Regions from separate parts of the Pseudoalteromonas sp. SWXJZ10B genome, predicted to be linked through region 1. Evidence: predicted binding sites of a transcription regulator. Region 1 holds the regulator's gene; each other region holds the start of a gene.
The links. The regulator LexA, encoded in region 1, represses DNA repair genes until DNA is damaged. The targets are predictions, from matches to a motif close to TACTGTATNNNNATACAGTA.
Positions count from the first base shown of each region.

Region 2: the regulator LexA is predicted to act here: its motif matches at 1,656-1,675, upstream of I6F54_RS17515 (SulA-like leucine-rich domain-containing protein).
Region 3: the regulator LexA is predicted to act here: its motif matches at 2,668-2,687, upstream of I6F54_RS18045 (LexA family protein).

Region 1 is NZ_JADYXD010000035.1:13,842-20,014, forward strand. It holds gene I6F54_RS19425 (hypothetical protein) at 155-535, shown strand; gene I6F54_RS19430 (PaaI family thioesterase) at 536-976, opposite strand; gene lexA (transcriptional repressor LexA) at 1,144-1,761, shown strand; gene coxB (cytochrome c oxidase subunit II) at 2,245-3,387, shown strand; gene ctaD (cytochrome c oxidase subunit I) at 3,387-4,979, shown strand; gene I6F54_RS19450 (cytochrome c oxidase assembly protein) at 4,979-5,509, shown strand; gene I6F54_RS19455 (cytochrome c oxidase subunit 3) at 5,545-6,173, shown strand, end outside.
Region 2 is NZ_JADYXD010000026.1:1,704-7,876, forward strand. It holds gene I6F54_RS17505 (GGDEF domain-containing response regulator) at 1-606, shown strand, start outside; gene I6F54_RS17510 (YchJ family protein) at 681-1,160, opposite strand; gene I6F54_RS17515 (SulA-like leucine-rich domain-containing protein) at 1,199-1,633, opposite strand; gene I6F54_RS17520 (tetratricopeptide repeat protein) at 1,932-2,396, opposite strand; gene I6F54_RS17525 (NCS2 family permease) at 2,515-3,807, shown strand; gene I6F54_RS17530 (hypothetical protein) at 3,882-4,640, opposite strand; gene cysB (HTH-type transcriptional regulator CysB) at 4,965-5,942, shown strand; gene I6F54_RS17540 (L-serine ammonia-lyase) at 6,020-6,173, opposite strand, start outside.
Region 3 is NZ_JADYXD010000028.1:950-7,122, forward strand. It holds gene I6F54_RS18035 (hypothetical protein) at 1-652, opposite strand, end outside; gene I6F54_RS18040 (Y-family DNA polymerase) at 995-2,254, opposite strand; gene I6F54_RS18045 (LexA family protein) at 2,239-2,655, opposite strand; gene I6F54_RS18050 (hypothetical protein) at 2,886-3,395, shown strand; gene I6F54_RS18055 (endonuclease) at 3,532-4,266, shown strand; gene I6F54_RS18060 (hypothetical protein) at 4,634-5,245, shown strand; gene I6F54_RS18065 (DUF2513 domain-containing protein) at 5,357-5,725, shown strand; gene I6F54_RS18070 (hypothetical protein) at 5,776-6,173, shown strand, end outside.

The DNA of each region.
Region 1 (6,173 bases):
AGTGTTTGATATCCAGCTAGCTTTAAACGCTAAAAAATACTTAAAAGCTGCGAAATATCTATATAAAGTGGTTAATAGAGCATAGTTGATTTGGTATAACGGTAAAACTGCGTTAAAGTTTGCAATGAAATTATTAGAGGATAAATACGAAACGATGTCGGAAATTCAATTTTTAAATGTAGATCTTGAGCTTGAATCAAAGCAAGATATTAGTTTGCTAGTGGCAGACTTGAAAAAAGTCGCGACGATTTTACATTATGACAAAGACGAATACCGTCAATTAGCGCGTATTGAAGCAACAGGTGTAGTAAACACGCCTGACAAAGCAATAAACCATATATGTGAGCTTATTGAATCGTGTTCGCGTAACGCGCTAAAGCAATGGTTAAGCTGTTCACGTAGAACGTTTGATATTGGTTTTGAATCAGGCACTTCCCCTAAGTGCTTTAATCAAGCCTTAGATGCAGATACATTACTACGTATATCTGCGATTGGTGCGGGTATGGAAATTACAATTTACCCAATCGAAAAGTAACTATCTTCGCTCTACGACTGCTGCGGTCATTTTTGATACGCAGCACAGCTCATTGCGGCTATTTGTAATTTTTATTTCCCACACTGAACTACGTTTGCCAATATGAAACGCTCTTGCCGTTGCTGTTAAAGTGCCGTTGCGAGATGCTTTTAAATGACTTGCGCTAATTTCCTGCCCCACGCAGTAAAATTTTGTAAAATCGACAACAAAGTTAGCTGCATAGCTGGCAACTGTTTCGGCAAGTACAACGTTAGCACCGCCGTGAACCATTCCCATTGGGTTATGATGCTCAGGAATTGCCGGCATAGTGGCTACTAAGTAATCATCACCAATTTCAGTGACTTCTATTCCCATGGTTTTCATTAATGTTCCTTGGCCATCAATGCCTTGTTCTAACTGCTTGCACAGCTCTAAAGTGATGGGCTGGTACCAAATACTCATAATGACTCCTTTGCTTTTTTAATCATTTATAAACCTAGCGTTAGTTATATCCCTAAAATGTACACAAGTGAAATTACTTTGGCTATTTTAAGGCTTAATTTAAATTTGCGATTTTTATTTAACTGTATATACTCACAGTTAAATGTACTGTATGGAAAACCAGTTGTATGCGACCATTAACGAACCGCCAAGCTCAAATACTCGAACTAATTAAAGTTTTTATTAAAGACACTGGTATGCCTCCTACACGTGCTGAAATAGCGCAAACATTAGGTTTTAAAAGTGCCAATGCTGCTGAAGAACATTTAAAAGCACTTGCTAAAAAAGGCGCAATTAAAATGAAACCAGGTGCAAGCCGTGGTATTCAGTTAATTGAAGAAGAAGAGCCAGAACAATTAGGTTTACCGCTTATAGGGCGTGTTGCTGCTGGTTCACCTATTTTGGCGCAAGAGCACGTTGAAAGTCACTGCAAAATCGATCCATTAATGTTTAAACCGGCTGCAGATTTTTTACTACGCGTTAACGGTATGAGCATGAAAGATATTGGTATTATGGATGGTGATTTACTTGCTGTACATCGTACTCAAACCGCTGAAAACGGGCAAGTTGTTGTTGCCCGCCTAGACGAAGACGTAACTGTAAAACGTCTTGAGAAAGCGGGTCGTAAAGTATTACTTCATGCTGAAAACGACGATTTTGAATCTATTGAAGTAGATCTTGAGAATGAGTCTTTTAATATTGAAGGCTTAGCCGTTGGCGTTATAAGAAACGCTGATTGGATGTGACTTTAAAAATAGCTTTTAAACAAGCAGTTTTATAAATGCGTACTAATTAGTACGCATTTTCTGTTTTAAATTCGCACTAAAAATAGGGCATAAATAGCTCACTGACAATTTAAGCTGTAAACTTTTTTGCACTTATATTTTCCCCCTCCGAATGCGTTAAACCCCTTTGTTTTGCTCATCTTTTGAACTTCCTGTTACCTAGTTGGTTACTGATTTTTTATTAATTACTCAATATCACCTGATTGTTTTTTATACTAAAACTTGCTTGTTGTTCATTTTTTAGCTAATTATTAATGTGCTGAGCTAATAATAACTCACAGCTTTTTAGTTTTGAGAACACACAATATACACAAACCCGTTGTTGGCGCAGCAAAACCAATCAATATTAAATGAGATTGACTAAAAAAATAAAAATAACGAATTGGCGTTTAAGCCGTATGCCTCTTCGCTTTGCATTCGCAATAGCATCAAAGGAGCCGTCACATGGGTAAACTGACCTCTACCTTGTGGCTTATATTATGTGTTTTTTCGCACCCAGTTTTGGCTAACAGCCAATACAATATGCGCAAAGGCGTAACCGATATAAGCAATAATGTATATCAGCTGCACATGACCATATTTATAATATGTTGTGTGATTGGGGTGATAGTGTTCGCAATTATGTTTTGGGCACTTATTCATCACCGTAAATCTAAAGGGGCTGTACCTGCCCAATTTCACGAAAGCACTAAAGTAGAAATACTTTGGACTGCAATCCCGTTTGTTATTTTAATTGCTATGGCAGTACCAGCCACTAAAACCCTAATTGCAATGGAAGATGCCAGCAAAGCTGATCTCACTATTAAAATTACAGGCTCGCAATGGAAATGGCATTATGAATATATGGGTGAAGATGTAGAGTTCTACTCTATTTTATCTACCCCGCAAGATGAAATAGCGAATCTTGCAGATAAAAATCCTAACTACTTACTTGAGGTTGATAAACCTCTCGTACTGCCAATAAATCAAAAAGTACGATTTTTAATGACTTCTGACGATGTTATTCACTCTTGGTGGGTACCTGATTTTGCAGTTAAAAAAGATGCGAATCCCGGCTTTATAAACGAAACATGGACGAACATAAACGAAGAAGGTACTTACCGAGGCCAATGTGCTGAGTTGTGTGGTAAAGATCATGGCTTTATGCCCGTTGTGGTGGTCGCTAAATCTGAGGCTGATTTTAAAACGTGGCTTGCAGATGCAAAGCAAGCTAAACAAAAAGCAGCATTAGCAGATGCCGCATTACTTGATAAAACCCTCCCAAAAGAAGAATTAATGACTTTAGGCGAACAAGTATATATGGCCAATTGTGCTGCATGTCATCAGCCTACTGGCATGGGGTTACCGGGTGTATTTCCTGCACTTAAAGGCAGCCCTATAGTGCTTGGCGATATAAAAGATCACATTGATGTAGTTATCCATGGGCGACCCGGTACGGCAATGCAAGCATTTGCCAAACAGTTATCTATAAAGCAATTAGCAGCGGTTATTACTTATAAACGTAATGCGTGGGGTAATGATACGGGTGATGTTATTCAACCGAGTCAAATACAGGCAGCACTTGATGCCAAAGTGGAGGCGAACTAATGAGTAGCATAGTAGAACAATCTAACGCCAATGAAGCTCATCATGCTCATCACCCAGCTAAAGGTTTTAAACGCTGGCTTTACACAACTAATCATAAAGATATAGGTAGTTTATATTTAATTTTTTCGCTGACCATGTTCTTAATTGGTGGTGGAATGGCCATGGTGATCAGAGCTGAATTATTTCAACCAGGTTTACAGTTGGTCGATCCTCACTTTTTTAATCAAATGACCACAGTGCATGGTTTAATTATGGTGTTTGGTGCGGTTATGCCGGCCTTTACAGGCCTTGCTAACTGGATGATACCACTCATGATTGGCGCGCCAGATATGGCATTGCCAAGAATGAATAACTGGAGCTTTTGGATTTTACCGTTTGCGTTTTTAATCCTATTGGCATCGTTATTTATGCCTGGTGGGGGTCCTGCATTTGGTTGGACTTTTTATGCACCACTGTCTACAACATACAGTAATGATAATACTGCATTGTTTGTATTTGCCGTACATATTATGGGGATTAGTTCAATAATGGGCGCAATCAATGTGATTGTAACCATAGTGAACTTACGTGCCCCAGGCATGACATGGATGAAGTTGCCCTTATTTGTATGGACGTGGTTAATTACTGCCTTTTTATTAATAGCGGTAATGCCAGTGCTTGCAGGAGCTGTCACTATGGTACTTACCGATAAGTATTTTGCGACCAGCTTTTTTGATGCCGCAGGCGGTGGCGACCCGGTGATGTTCCAACACATTTTTTGGTTTTTTGGTCATCCCGAAGTATACATAATGATTCTTCCTGCCTTTGGCATTATATCTACAATAGTACCTACCTTTTCTCGTAAAAAACTTTTTGGCTATGCCTCAATGGTATACGCCACATCCTCCATAGCACTATTGAGCTTTATTGTATGGGCTCATCATATGTTTACCACTGGGATGCCGGTCGCTGGCGAGTTGTTTTTTATGTACGCGACCATGCTTATATCGGTACCTACAGGAGTAAAAGTATTTAATTGGGTTGCCACAATGTGGAAAGGCTCAATAACTTTTGAAGTGCCAATGCTTTTTAGTATTGCGTTTATTGTGCTGTTTACCTTAGGTGGCTTTTCGGGTTTGATGCTGGCAATTACACCTGCTGACTTTCAGTACCACGATACTTATTTTGTAGTGGCGCATTTTCATTATGTATTAGTAACAGGGGCTGTGTTTTCGATAATGGCAGGTGCTTATTATTGGCTACCCAAATGGACAGGCAACATGTTTAATATCACGCTAGCTAAATGGCATTTTTGGCTATCGCTGGTGAGTGTGAACGTACTGTTTTTTCCTATGCATTTTGTAGGGCTTGCCGGTATGCCGCGTCGAATTCCCGATTATGCACTTCAATTTGCCGACTTTAACGCAATCATAAGTATTGGTGGATTTGCCTTTGGTTTATCGCAATTGTTGTTTGTAGCTGTGGTAATTAAATGCGCGCGTGGCGGTGATAAAGTGCCTGCAAAAGTATGGGAAGGGGCAGAAGGGCTTGAGTGGGAAGTTGACTCTCCAGCGCCATATCATACTTTTTCTACGCCGCCGGTAATTAAGTAATGACACACGCACCGCTACTCAAACGTTTGGTACTTATTTGCATAGGCATGTTTGCCTTTGCCTTTGCTTTAGTACCTTTGTATGACGTGTTTTGTGATGTAACAGGGCTTAATGGAAAACCTTCGCTTGAGCAAGCAGAGCAAAGTACACAAATAGTACAAAACCGAGAAGTCGGCGTTAGCTTTACTACTCACGCACAAAGTGGTGCACCGTTTGAAGTTAAATCAAAAGAATACAGTGTAGTGGTAAAACCCGGTGCAATGCGTGAAGTAATGTTTAGTGCTAAAAATAACAGCAACCTAGATAAAGTAATGCAGGCTGTACCATCAGTCTCGCCAGGTAAAGCGGCAAAGTATTTACACAAAATAGCCTGTTTTTGCTTTGATCAGCAACCTCTAAAAGCAGGGGAAGAACTTGAATTTAAATTACTTTTTTATGTTGATACCGCACTGCCGAGCGATATTGAAGAATTAACTTTATCTTATACCGTATTTGATATTAGTGAACAGCTGGTGGCAAGTAACAACTAGCTTTTTAAACTAGTGTGAAACTAGGAGTAAATAAAATGAATCAAGAATATGAGCATTATTACGTACCTGAGCAAAGCCCATGGCCTATTGTAGGTGCTGTTGCATTGTTTTTTATTGCAGTAGGGGCAGGCTTGACTGTTATGAGTGTAGGTAAAGAAGGTGGTAGCGGGGTTTATCTGCTTTATGCCGGTATTGCTGTACTTGTGTATATGTTGTTTAGCTGGTTTAAAAATGTAATTAATGAATCGGACCAAGGTTTGTACTCAGCACAAATGGATCGCTCTTTTAGACAAGGTATGAGCTGGTTTATTTTTTCTGAAGTTATGTTTTTTATGGCCTTTTTTGGTGCGCTTTTTTATGCACGCGTATTGTCGGTACCTTGGCTTGGAGGCGCAGGCAATAATGCAATGACTAACGAGGTTTTATGGCCAACTTTCGAAGCTGTTTGGCCGCTAGTTTCAACACCTGCTGGTGAAACTACTCAAGCTATGGGCTGGCAAGGCTTACCGCTTATAAATACCTTAATACTGCTTACTTCCTCAGTTACTTTACATTTTGCCCACGTAGCGATGGAAAACAATAAACGCACTCCACTTAAAGTTTTTTTAGGCGCTACTATTTTATTGGGCGTTTGCTTTTTAGGGCTGCAAGTTGAGGAGTACAT
Region 2 (6,173 bases), on a different contig from region 1:
TGCTGGGAAGCCGGAGCTGTAGATTTTATAAAGAAACCAACTAACTCGGAAACTTTATATAGAAGAGTGCGCGCCCATATTACGATGAAACTTCAACATGACTTACTCAATCAAAAAGTATTTCTAGATGATTTAACAAAGGTATTCAATCGTCGTTATTTTGATGCGCATTTTTCTAAAATGGAACGAAGCGCCTTACGAGAAAAAGTCGACTATGCACTATTACTCATCGATATAGACTACTTTAAGCAATACAACGATCTTTATGGTCATGTGCAAGGCGATACGGTTTTAAACCTTGTTGCACAAACTATTACTAATAGTTTGCAAAGGCCAACCGATTTTGTTGCGCGTTACGGCGGCGAAGAGTTTGTAGTTGTTTTACCGCATACAAGCACTGAAGGTGCGATTTGTGTTGCTGATAAAATTAAACAAAATGTGGTCGATTTAGGAATATTACACAGATATTCAGAATATGACTTTGTGACTATTAGTATTGGCGGTGCAACCCTACAACCGTACGTAAATAACAAAAACACCTTGCAGATCGCAGATGAAAAAATGTATGAGTCCAAAATGCAAGGTCGTAACCAAGTGTGTTTTTAAGTTTAGCTAGCTAATAAATCACTTTGCCACTTAAAAACACCTTGTAGGTGATAAATATTAAATAAGATTATTTATTACACGCTATGACATTTTTTGTACTTTTTATTGCTACCACATGGGCAGTCATCATTTCTGCCCACTTTAATATCTTCAACAGGATATATAGTGCCATCTAAATAACGCCATTGAGTGTTTTCTTTAATAAACTGCGATTTTTCGTGGAGCTCACAAAATAAGTTTTGATAAAAATATTGGGCTTTAAATTCTACAGTACCGGTATCGCCATCATGGCTTGACCCAATTACATCAAGATTTATAAATCGACAGCTGTTAGCAAAATCATTGATTTCTTTAACCGGATTTTCAGCTTGTTTTTCTTTTGCGTAGGTTTGATAAACATATTCTGCATTTTTAATAACATAAGCACTGAATCGTGAGCGCATAAGTTGTTCAGGAGAATCAGCTTGCTTAACAGATAAGTGAAGCGGCTCGCAGCAATCAGCATAATTGTGCCCACTGCTGCAAAAACATAATGTGGTATTGAGTGAAGTCATAATAATAATACAAAGTCTAAAACATTAGTTTAACAAGCTTATTGGGCGAGTGATATCTCTGTTGTTTGAGACTTTTTAGTAAAACAGTATAGTTTTGTATTCGTTTTACTTAAATCGAACGATAAATTCGTAAGTAGTTGGTTATTAACTATATCGGTCCAGGTAATTACCGCTGCAAAGTTTCCGTTATGTAATGCAGAATTTAATACATACTCTAAATTTACTAGGTGCTTTTGTCTAATAACAAGTAATTTACTTGTATCAATAGAGCATGAGTCAAGTAAAGCTTTGCTAGGTACGTGATCTGGAGCAATTAGTAACGTCCATGCATTAGAGCTATTGTATTGGTGTAATACTTTTAAAAGCTCAAAGGTCGCTGAAATTTCATCTTCAATTTGAATCAAATTCACGCAATCGCTTTGCTCATCTTGTTGGTAACTTTTAACTGTTCTTACGGTAATAGGCTGTAACATAATTTCACTCACTGGGTTTTTATACAGTATTCATATACAGTAGTTTATACAGTGCTTTCGTGCAAGCCTTTTATGCTATTTATTTGTACAGTTATTCAGCTTTTGATCATTGTTTTTATTTTTTTAATTTATAATTCTTTATTAATCAGGTTGTTATAGGGTTGTTTTTGAGAAGGTATTCTAAAAATAATTTTTTTCGTAGTGTCTTCATTTTGGGGTTTTATACTGTATAGGATTATCTTTGTAACCATATACAGTATTTTTTTACACTGCATACAGTACTTCTGCCATAGCTAGCTTATGTGTTTTCACTCGTGCGAGGGATCATATGAGAAAACTGGAGTTGGTGGATTTGTTCGTACAAACTTGCCGCATAACACTGAGCATCTTTAAATCGCTTAGTTTCGATATGTTTGCGTATATCTGTAACCGCTGCAGTGGCAGGGGCGTACCCTTGGCTACTTGCTAAGCTTAACCAAGCTACAGCATGAAATACACTTTGTGGCACGCCTTCACCTTTCACAAAAAATAAACCTAAATAAAACTGTGCTCTATGGTTTCCCGCCATTGCAGCAAGTCGCATCCATTTTGCAGCCAATGGAGCTTGATTATTTTTTAAATAATATAGGGCTTTATTTAACGTACTTTGCTCATCTTTTTTATTATCAACGGGCACAGAGGTATTTTCGGGTTGAGTAACAAAACCTAAAATATTATCTAGCTGTTGCTCTAAGTCTTGCTCACAAGGTGTTGTTTTAAGCATATTGGTTCATTTATTATTTTAACTACTCTAACAGTTTAGTATATAGCAAGGTAAAATGTCCTGTAAAAGATAATTTTTATGTTAAAATCTCGCCACTTTTTACTATCACAAGTTTATTATGTTCGAAGCCTTATTTAAACTGAGCGAAAATAATTCAACAGTTAAACGCGAATGCGTTGCTGGCCTAACTACCTTTATAACTATGGTATACATTGTATTTGTAAACCCGGCTATGCTCGCAGAGGCTGGGATGGATCAAGGGGCTGCATTTGTAGCGACATGTATAGCAGCTGCGATAGGCTGTTTTATAATGGGTTTATGGGCTAATTATCCATTAGCATTAGCGCCTGGTATGGGACTAAATGCCTTTTTTACGTATGGTGTCGTATTAGGAATGGGTTATACCTGGCAAGCCGCGTTAGGGGCTGTATTTATGTCGGGTTGTATATTTTTGTTTTTAAGCTTATTTAAAGTCAGAGAGTGGATTATTAATGCCATACCTCTGGTGCTCAAGCGAGCAATCGCAACGGGTATAGGTGCTTTTTTAGCATTAATTGCCCTTAAAAATGCAGGCATTATTGTCTCAAGCCCGGCAACATTAGTGCAGTTGGGCGACATTACTTCTCCAGGACCGTTATTGGCTATATTAAGCTTTTTTGTAATTGCAGCGCTTTTATACCGCGATTTTAAAAGTGGCGTGCTTATTAGTATTTTATTAGTGACTGGCATTGCTTTAAGTTTGGGGCTTGTTGAATATCACGGTGTTATGGCTATGCCACCATCAATAATGCCTACTTTTATGCAGCTAGATTTTGCAGCCGCTTTTGATATATCAATGATGAGTGTTATTTTTGCTTTCTTGTTTGTCGATCTTTTTGATACTTCGGGTACATTAGTTGCGGTAACTCAAAAAGCAGGTTTAGCTGATGAAAAAGGTAACATGCCTCGTTTAGGGCGCGCATTAAGTGCTGACAGCTCAGCAACAATTGCAGGTGCGATGCTAGGTACGTCTACGACTACATCGTATATAGAATCGGTTGCTGGTGTATCTGTTGGCGGACGTACTGGCTTAACAGCTGTAGTTGTAGGCATTTGCTTTTTACTAATGATGTTTTTTGCACCGCTTGCACAAATGGTACCGGCTTATGCTACGGCAGGCGCTATTTTATATGTCGCTGTTCTGATGCTGCAAAATTTAAAGTTTGTAAACTGGGATGATATGACCGATGCAATTCCTGTTACTGTGGTATTACTAATGACACCATTAACGTTTTCGATTGCGCACGGTATTGCACTTGGTTTTATATCTTATACGGCGGTTAAAGTCTTGTGCGGTAAGCAAGATCAAGTCAGTATTAGTGTTTGGATATTAACAGCCTTGTTTGTTTTCAAGTTTGCATTTTTGTCTTAATAGCTAACAAAAATACAAAAAAGCCTGCACAAATTTTAATTTGTGCAGGCTTTTTTAATGCTTTTATAAAAGCACTACCATTTCTTTTTAGGAGCAAACAGTATATCTAAGTCGTCTTGCTCTTCTTCTGTTTTCTTTTTAAGTGCGCTTGCATTAGAAGCTCTCAGTTCAACACTAATTGCCTCTAAGTAACCCTCAACTTCTAGCCGTTTTGTTGTTACGTATTCATCAGAGTAGGTGACTGCACTGAGTGTTGCCTGCGCTTTTTCAAAGTACTGTCTTGCAGAGCCAACCATACTTGCTGAACGGGCAGATAGGCCCCGTTTTATTTGGCTTTCAATATTAATACGCAGTTGTAGTTTTTCGAGACGTTTATCTTCTAAAACAAAAACTTGGCTATCAATACGACCTTTGCTGTGTTCAGAGCGTAAAATTGAGCGTAATTTTTTAATGCCTTGAATTAGGCCTACAAGTTGTTTGTCATTACTCGGTAGCGTTAAAGCTTCACTGCTATTATCTTGAACTGGATTAGATAAGTGCGTTTTTGCTTCACTTAAGCGGCTTTTAAGTGCTTTAGATGTTTGCGAGTTAGTAACCATTGTATTTAAGGCTTCGTAAATACGGCGCTGTAATGTACGAATTAGATTTTCAGAAAGGGGGATGTTAGCACTATTCATTAGTGCCTCTTCCGTTTCTTCTATTATAGCTTTCTGTTTTGTAAGCTCTTTACGGCGTTCTGCCTCTTGTTTTTCTTTGTGTTGTTGTACAGCACTTACCCAAAGTGCAATCACAATCAATGCAACTATAAGCACTATTATAATAGAAACGATCATGGTGTAATTCTCGGATATATAACCTAATTATTTAATCTTACATTAAATATACGTTAACAGGGTAGCTTTGCGCCGATTAACTTAAAAAATATACCAAAAAATTGATAGGTTGAGCTCTTTATAAACTGCAGTAAGCCTAAGGGCTTATAAACTAAAGCTGAATAATCATCGCTACCTGAAGCATATTTATTATGCTAGCCTTGAGCTCTAATCAGATAATTGCACACCTAAAGACCTAAAGTGCTATTTTACGTAAATAACACTTGGTTTTAAGCGGTATTGCCTTTATAAATAATATGAATAATAACGTTAAAATTTGCAGCCATGAAATTACAACAACTCAGATACATCGTAGAAGTACAAAATCATAAATTAAATGTTTCAGCGACTGCTGAGAGTTTATTTACCTCGCAGCCAGGAATTTCTAAACAAGTACGCATGTTAGAAGATGAGTTGGGTGTGCAAATTTTTGGTCGCAGTGGTAAGCATTTAACGCATGTAACCGGTGCCGGCGAAGATATTATTAATATTTCTCGTGAAATACTCTCTAAAGTAGAAGGTATTAAAGCCGTTGCTAATGAGCATACGCTACCTGATCAAGGTAAGTTAAATATTGCTACAACACATACCCAAGCGCGTTATGCTTTGCCTAACGTAATTCAAGGGTTTATGAAAAAATACCCTGCGGTATCGCTTCATATGCACCAAGGTACTCCACAGCAAATATCGGATGCTGCAGCACGCGGTGATGCCGATTTTGCTATTGCAACAGAAGCACTGCATTTGTATTCAGATTTAGTTATGCTGCCTTGCTACCATTGGAATCGCAGTATTGTTGTCGCTAAAGACCATCCGTTGGCTAAAAAGGCAAATAGTTTAACCGTTGCTGATATTGCTCAATATCCACTCATTACATATGTATTTGGTTTTACGGGCCGCTCAGAGTTGGATAAAGCGTTTAGCGCACACGGGCTTGAACCACACATTGTATTTACCGCAACCGATGCTGATGTTATAAAAACATACGTACGACTGGGTTTAGGAGTTGGTGTTGTTGCTTCAATGGCGATAGATCAAGTAAGCGATACCGATTTAGTGTGTATTGATGCAAGCCACTTATTTGAAGCTAGCACGACCAAAATTGGTTTTAGAAAGGGCAGTTTTTTACGTACTTATATGTATGATTTTATCGAACGTTTTGCACCGCATTTAACTAAAGAGCGCGTGGAGCGAGCAAGCTTATTACGTAACCAAGATGACGTAGATAAGTTATTTGCAGATATAGAGTTACCCGTTAAATAATGTCACTACATTAAACGAATAATAAAAAAGCCGCCTATTTTAAAAATAGGCGGCTTTTTCTTTTTATAGCGAGCTGATTAACATTCGATAATATTAACAGCCAATCCACCGCGAGCGGTTTCTTTATATTTAGTTTTCATATCGTTACCAGTTTCAAGCATGGTTTTAATCACTTTATCAAGCGATACCTTTTGCTCGCCACTGCCACGTATAGCTAAACGTGAAGCGTTA
Region 3 (6,173 bases), on a different contig from region 1:
TCAGCTCTTGGCCTAATTTAACGCAATGTGATCTAATTGAATTAATAAACTCTACTAGTTTTTCATCTCGAATTGATTCGAAGTCCTCACCTTTAAAGGTGAACGAATCGAATACTACCCCATGATAATTCTGAGTATCAAAGCCAACACTATATTTTGGTTTGACAAGGCTAATATGTTTTACGGTATTTGTAAAAGCGTGAACATACTGATATTCGAAACTTTCCTGAAAGGCCTCTAGCTTTGATTTGTATTCTGGATTCATCATCTTTTTGACAACACCATTAAATGAGATAGAGTGAACGCTTCTAATTTCTGGGTCAGTCGATACTGCTATAATTTGAGCTAATATTTCTGGAAGCGTATGGACAGTTGTTGCCGCTGCGACCAAAGAAAACTCTCTTATACAACGAGCTTTTTCAAACTCTACATCGCTCTCCTCTGAAAATAACCGATTCATCATTTCTGCAACATCTTTATCTTTTCTACCTGAATATTTTGAAAAGACCTCATCAGCTGTATAAACATGATAAAGTGCTGCTTTACTTTTCCAGTCGAATGAGTCCATGCATATGACTGCTCGCTCAATACTATGTTTATCATGGGTAGCTTTTAACTTTTCTCTGAGAGCTTTTAAATTCCAAGATGCCAAATTTCCCCCTAGGTGCTAACAGCTTTATCAAAAGACACTTTCCCTATTTTAGTGCGAAAACGTCCCTATTTAATGATTTCTTATTATTATCAAATAGTGTAAGTATTGCCAGCTTTAAATATTACTCTTCAGAAAGATAGTTTTACTATGTGAAAGAAGGGAAAGTATCTATTAATACCCTTAACTAATGCCAATTTACCCTGAATGACCGCTAATCGCTCAAAGAGGAATATCTTGAGCTAAAGTTTATTCAGTAAAAGCGATACGTCCATTTATTAGATTTTCATACTAGATGAATGTTCTGGTCTAATTCCATTCAATATTTGGTTTATCTAACCCAATTCAATCACAATCTATGATTGGAATATCTGACCAGCGGGTTGTGTAATGGGGCGATAAAAAAGCTCGTTTCATGCTCCATGATTTTGTGAGCTTTTCACTTCCTAAAGATAAAGTGCCGACCCCATAACGTTTATTTATAGCATCCAAACACGCCATTACTTCTGGGTTATCTTTACTTACAGAAAACATATCCGCTTGTTGAAATAACTCACTTTCTAATTCTATTGCGCCAATACCGCAGCGATAAAAGCGCGTGTTAGCCTTATAAATATCATCAATAACATCTGAAACAGCACTGGCTATAACACTGGTATCTGATGTAGGTATAGGAAAATCATAGAGCAACGATTTCTTATAATACAGGTCTTCGTGTGGAGAGCTTGCAGCGAATATAACAAGTCGTTTTGCTAATGACTGTTGTTTTCTTAGCTTGCGGCCAACAATCGTTGCGTGTGTTACGAGGGCTGATTTTAATGTATTTAAGTCACTTACTCTTTCCCCGAAACTTCTTGTCGAGTAGATTTCTTTTTTATTCTGTTTTACTTCATCCCAACTCAAACAGGCGATGCCATTGAGTTCACTTACGGTCCTCTCAACAACAACGCTAAACATGCGTCGCATTTCTTTTGGGTTTTGATTCGCTAAATCCCATGCACTTTTAATTCCCATCACCTTGAGTTTTCTACCGAGTCGAGAGCCAATACCCCAGACATCGGTAACATCCATACGCATCAGGATTTCTTGGCGTGAGATATCATCATTAATAACAGCAACTCCGTTATAACCAGAGAGTTTTTTTGCCGCATGGTTGGCTGCTTTAGCTAACGTAGGCGTAATGCCAAAGCCTACACCAACAGGTAATCCTGTCTCGCGCCATACAGCTCGTCGTATTGTGTGTCCGTAGTCAGCCCAGTCATTAATGATTTTAGAAAAACCAGTAAAACGTAAAAACGATTCATCAATACTATAAACATAATGGTCATCACAAAAACGATTAATGACAGTCATCATTCTTTCACTTAAATCAGCGTAAAGTTCATAATTAGAAGAGCGAACCACGACATGGTGCTGTTCTAAATAGTTTTTAATCTTGAAGTAAGGCTGAAATTTTGGGATGTTCAACTTTCTTGCGATAGGGCATATGGCACAAATACACCCATCGTTATTTGTTAAAACAACAACGGGTTTAAAGCGAATGGATGGGTCAAATACTTTCTCCGCACTGGCATAAAATGCAACCGCATCTACGAGGGCAAACATCGATTTAACTCAACAATATTTTTGTGTAGACGGATACTAGTAGTAACGACACCTTCGAGTTTAAAGTCATCATCTTCAGAAATATAAACGGATTTATAATCGTGAGATGCAGAGATAAGCAGGCGCTTTGTTTTGTCTATGATCTTACAAACAAATGTACCGTTGTAATTTGCAACAATGATATCACCTGTACTTGGATCCTCAGATCTATCAATAACCAATAAATCACCATCGAATATCCCCACCCCTTGCATTGATTGACCTGAAGCGATGCCTATAAAAGTAGCATTGGGGTGTTTAATGATTAGCTCATCGATTGAAATACCTAGCTCTACATATTCTGCGGCAGGAGATTCAAAGCCGGTGATGCCAGCTTCTATAAAAATTGGAATAACGAACATATACACCTCAAATACTGTTTATATATACAGTGTAATTTAAGGTTCAAATTATGCCAAGGTTCTTTTTGTGAAGACGATAGTTTAATTAGAGTTGCTATAAGCAGGTTTTAGCCTTAAAGATTAAAAACCTCTTTAATAACAATTAGTAAAATTACCATCGGTTTGTTAAAATTTCACAAAGGAATTATGAGCTTACTCAAAGCTTATTTTAATTATGGAATAATTTACTGATGACTTTAGTTAAAAACACTATTGTACCTTTTCTAATACTTAGCTTTATTACTGGCTGTTCAGCCTCTAGACACGCCATCATTGCTGGTGACTCTGAATTAACAGATGCTCAAGTGTGTCGAAACTACCTTAATGATAAAGATATCCTCGCTAAAAGTTATACCGCCGAAAATACTGATGAAGTGAACTATATCTATGCGCTTAACAGGGAAGTTAAATATAGAACACTTACTCAGTACAAATGTGAGATATTAGCCGCGCAAGACAGAAAAGAAATCGCTCAAGGCGTTGTTGCTGCTGTGGTTGCGGTAGGTGTCGTTGTTTTAGCTGTTGCAGCAGCAGGAGCTGGCGGGTCAAATAACTATTCTTCTGGCTATGCGTGGGACCAGTTTTATGATGGTAACTACAACTTAGTCTGGCGCTGTCGAGATAAGTCTACTGGCCAATTTGCATATAACAGCGCTTGCTCTGGACAGTATCAAAATGACAATACATGGACTGGGAAGTAGCTTTCCCATTAAATTTTAAAAGCATAATATCTTAGTTCTACAATTAAAATTGTCAGTCACCACAAATGAGAACTAGCTTATTAACTCATTTATTATATGTGACATATTTAAACTGAAATAGGTATCAAGAATTATAATGAAAGCATCCACAATTTCACTGTTAGCAACACTTGTTTTTTCTGCTGCCTCTTCAGCAAATCAAGAAATCGACTCATTTAGCAAAGCTAAACGACTTCTAGAAAAGCAGGTTTATAACAATCACCGCATTACACTTTATTGTGGTGCGACATTTGACGCTAGTAAAAAAGTAACCGAGCCGGAAGGCTTTTCTACAACAAAATACGTCAAACGAGCTAAAAAAATTGAATGGGAACACGTTGTTCCAGCAGAAAACTTTGGTCGTACTTTTAGCGAATGGCGAGATGGGCATAAGCAATGTGTAAATAGTAAGGGGAAGTCATTTAAAGGTCGAAGATGTGCAGAGAAAGTAAATACGGAATACCGTTTCATGCAAGCTGATATGTTCAACCTTTATCCGGCTATTGGGGCTGTGAACGCTCTAAGAAGTAATCATAACTTTACCATGCTTCCAGCGGCTAAAAGCGATTTTGGACGTTGTGCGATGAAAATTGATGACAGTAAAGCTGAGCCACCTGAAATGGCTAGAGGGCAAATTGCGCGGACTTATCTATATATGGAGAACACCTACAAACGATATAGCATGAGTAAAGCACAACGCCAACTAATGAATGCATGGGATAAAATATATCCTGTAGATGCTTGGGAATGTACTCGAGCAGAAAAAATTTCAAAGCTACAAAAGAATCAAAATGATGTAGTAAAAAGTCGCTGTGAGAGTAAAGACCTTTGACCATATTACCCTAATCATGATTTATGAAAGCTTATAATTAAGAACCAATTAAGCGACTTTTTAAACGTTAAACTCTCAGCTTTTATTAGTTAGTTTTTAATCCAGAATGAGCAGCTTTGAGCGAAAACCGGTCATTGAGGTTGGCTAAATATTAGTAAATTGATTGTTCAAACTGTTCTTTGCCCATATGCTAATAATATATGAACGATGCACGCATATTATTCTATTAAACTTACTTTAAAGTTTTAGAAAACTTAGTGATAGTAATACCTTAGGTAATTTGTTAAAACCATATAAAGTAAATAAATGAACGTTAAGTCAGCTGGTATATGCTCCATTTGATCAATATTAAATTGTTAGGCGAAATATGAGTATTAACGAAGAGTTAGAAAAGCTTGATCAATGGGCTTCATATCTTCCGAAGATGGGTATGAAAACTTTAGGTGGTGGTGATAGGCCAATGTATACATTGGATCTCATAATCATAGGTGCTATTAAACGATCTCTAAGTTTGGCAAGTGGTCTTAATGATTTAGTCAAATTAAAGAATATGACTTGTGCTCGTGCAATTGTGAGAATGGAACTAGATACGATAAGCCGACTATTGGCATATACATATGTAGATGAGCCCTTTGAAATGGCAAAAGCAATTATTGGAGGCAAGGCACTAAATTCATTCAAGTGCCGTGATGGAAAAAAACTTAGAGATGGTTATCTCATTAATAAAATGACTGAGAATCATCCTTGGGTTAAGGATGTATATAAATATACATCAGGTTATGTACATTTTTCAGAAAGACAGGTTTTTGATTCAATTTCATCTGTATGCAATGATGAAGATAGAACTATAATATTCCAAGTAAGCAAAGAAGATCATAACTTCCCAGAAAAAAGTTGGATAGAAATAGTGGCTTGTTTCAATGAAATGTTATCCATTCTAAGTGATCTTCTAGTTACATTAAGAAATAAATTAGAGTAAGACGAAGTGTTACAAAGCACGCCTAATAATACGCTGTAGTAATACAGCCGATATACCGCTGCGCGGTAAGTTACATTTACATGCGCTGCCTTTTTGCAAAGGTTTTATTTTATGAAACGAAACATGGATTTAGTAAGAGAGATTTTACTTGCCTTGAGTAAACATAAGCACGGATACGCTCCCAGCAACTTTAAGGTAGAAGGTTATACTGAAGAGGAAGTCCTTTATCATTGTTTCATTCTAGATGAAGCTGGACTCATAGATGCGAGCAACACTTCAGATGATAATTCATTAAGTCCAGAGGCAATTCCAACCAGACTTACATGGGAGGGACATGAGTTTATTGAAAATGCAAAAAGTGAAAAGATCTGGCAGCAAACTAAAGATGCAGTAAATAAAATTGGTGATGTTTCCTTTTCAGTTTGGGCTAGCGTACTAGCGAAAATAGTTGAACAGAATTTATTAGGTATTAGCAGCTAACAAACCTCTGTAGCTTCTCGTTAGCTTTTCTAATCATACTAGGAGTTTTTATGAAATATATCACAGTAATTTTATTACTAAGCTTACCTTTCGTTACTTTAGCCAATGACGTTGAAGGTGGATTCGGTTATAAATTCAAAGAAAAAATTAATATCAGTAGCCTCGAATTAATCAAGGTAACAAAAGTAGAAGGTGATCAATATAGGTATAAGCCAGAAAAACCTTATGGAAATCTAGATAATTACTCTGTTTATGTAACACCTGAAACACAATCTGTATATAAAATTGAAGCACAAGGTAGTTTCCCAACCAAAGCGGACTGCAAGCAAGAGCTATCTTCTTTAGAGCAAGCATTATCCAAAAAATACGGAGCTAAAAAACCTGACTTATCAGCAGTAATTAGCGGCATGCCAATAATAAGGTTAGGTGGTAACGGTAAACGAATCGT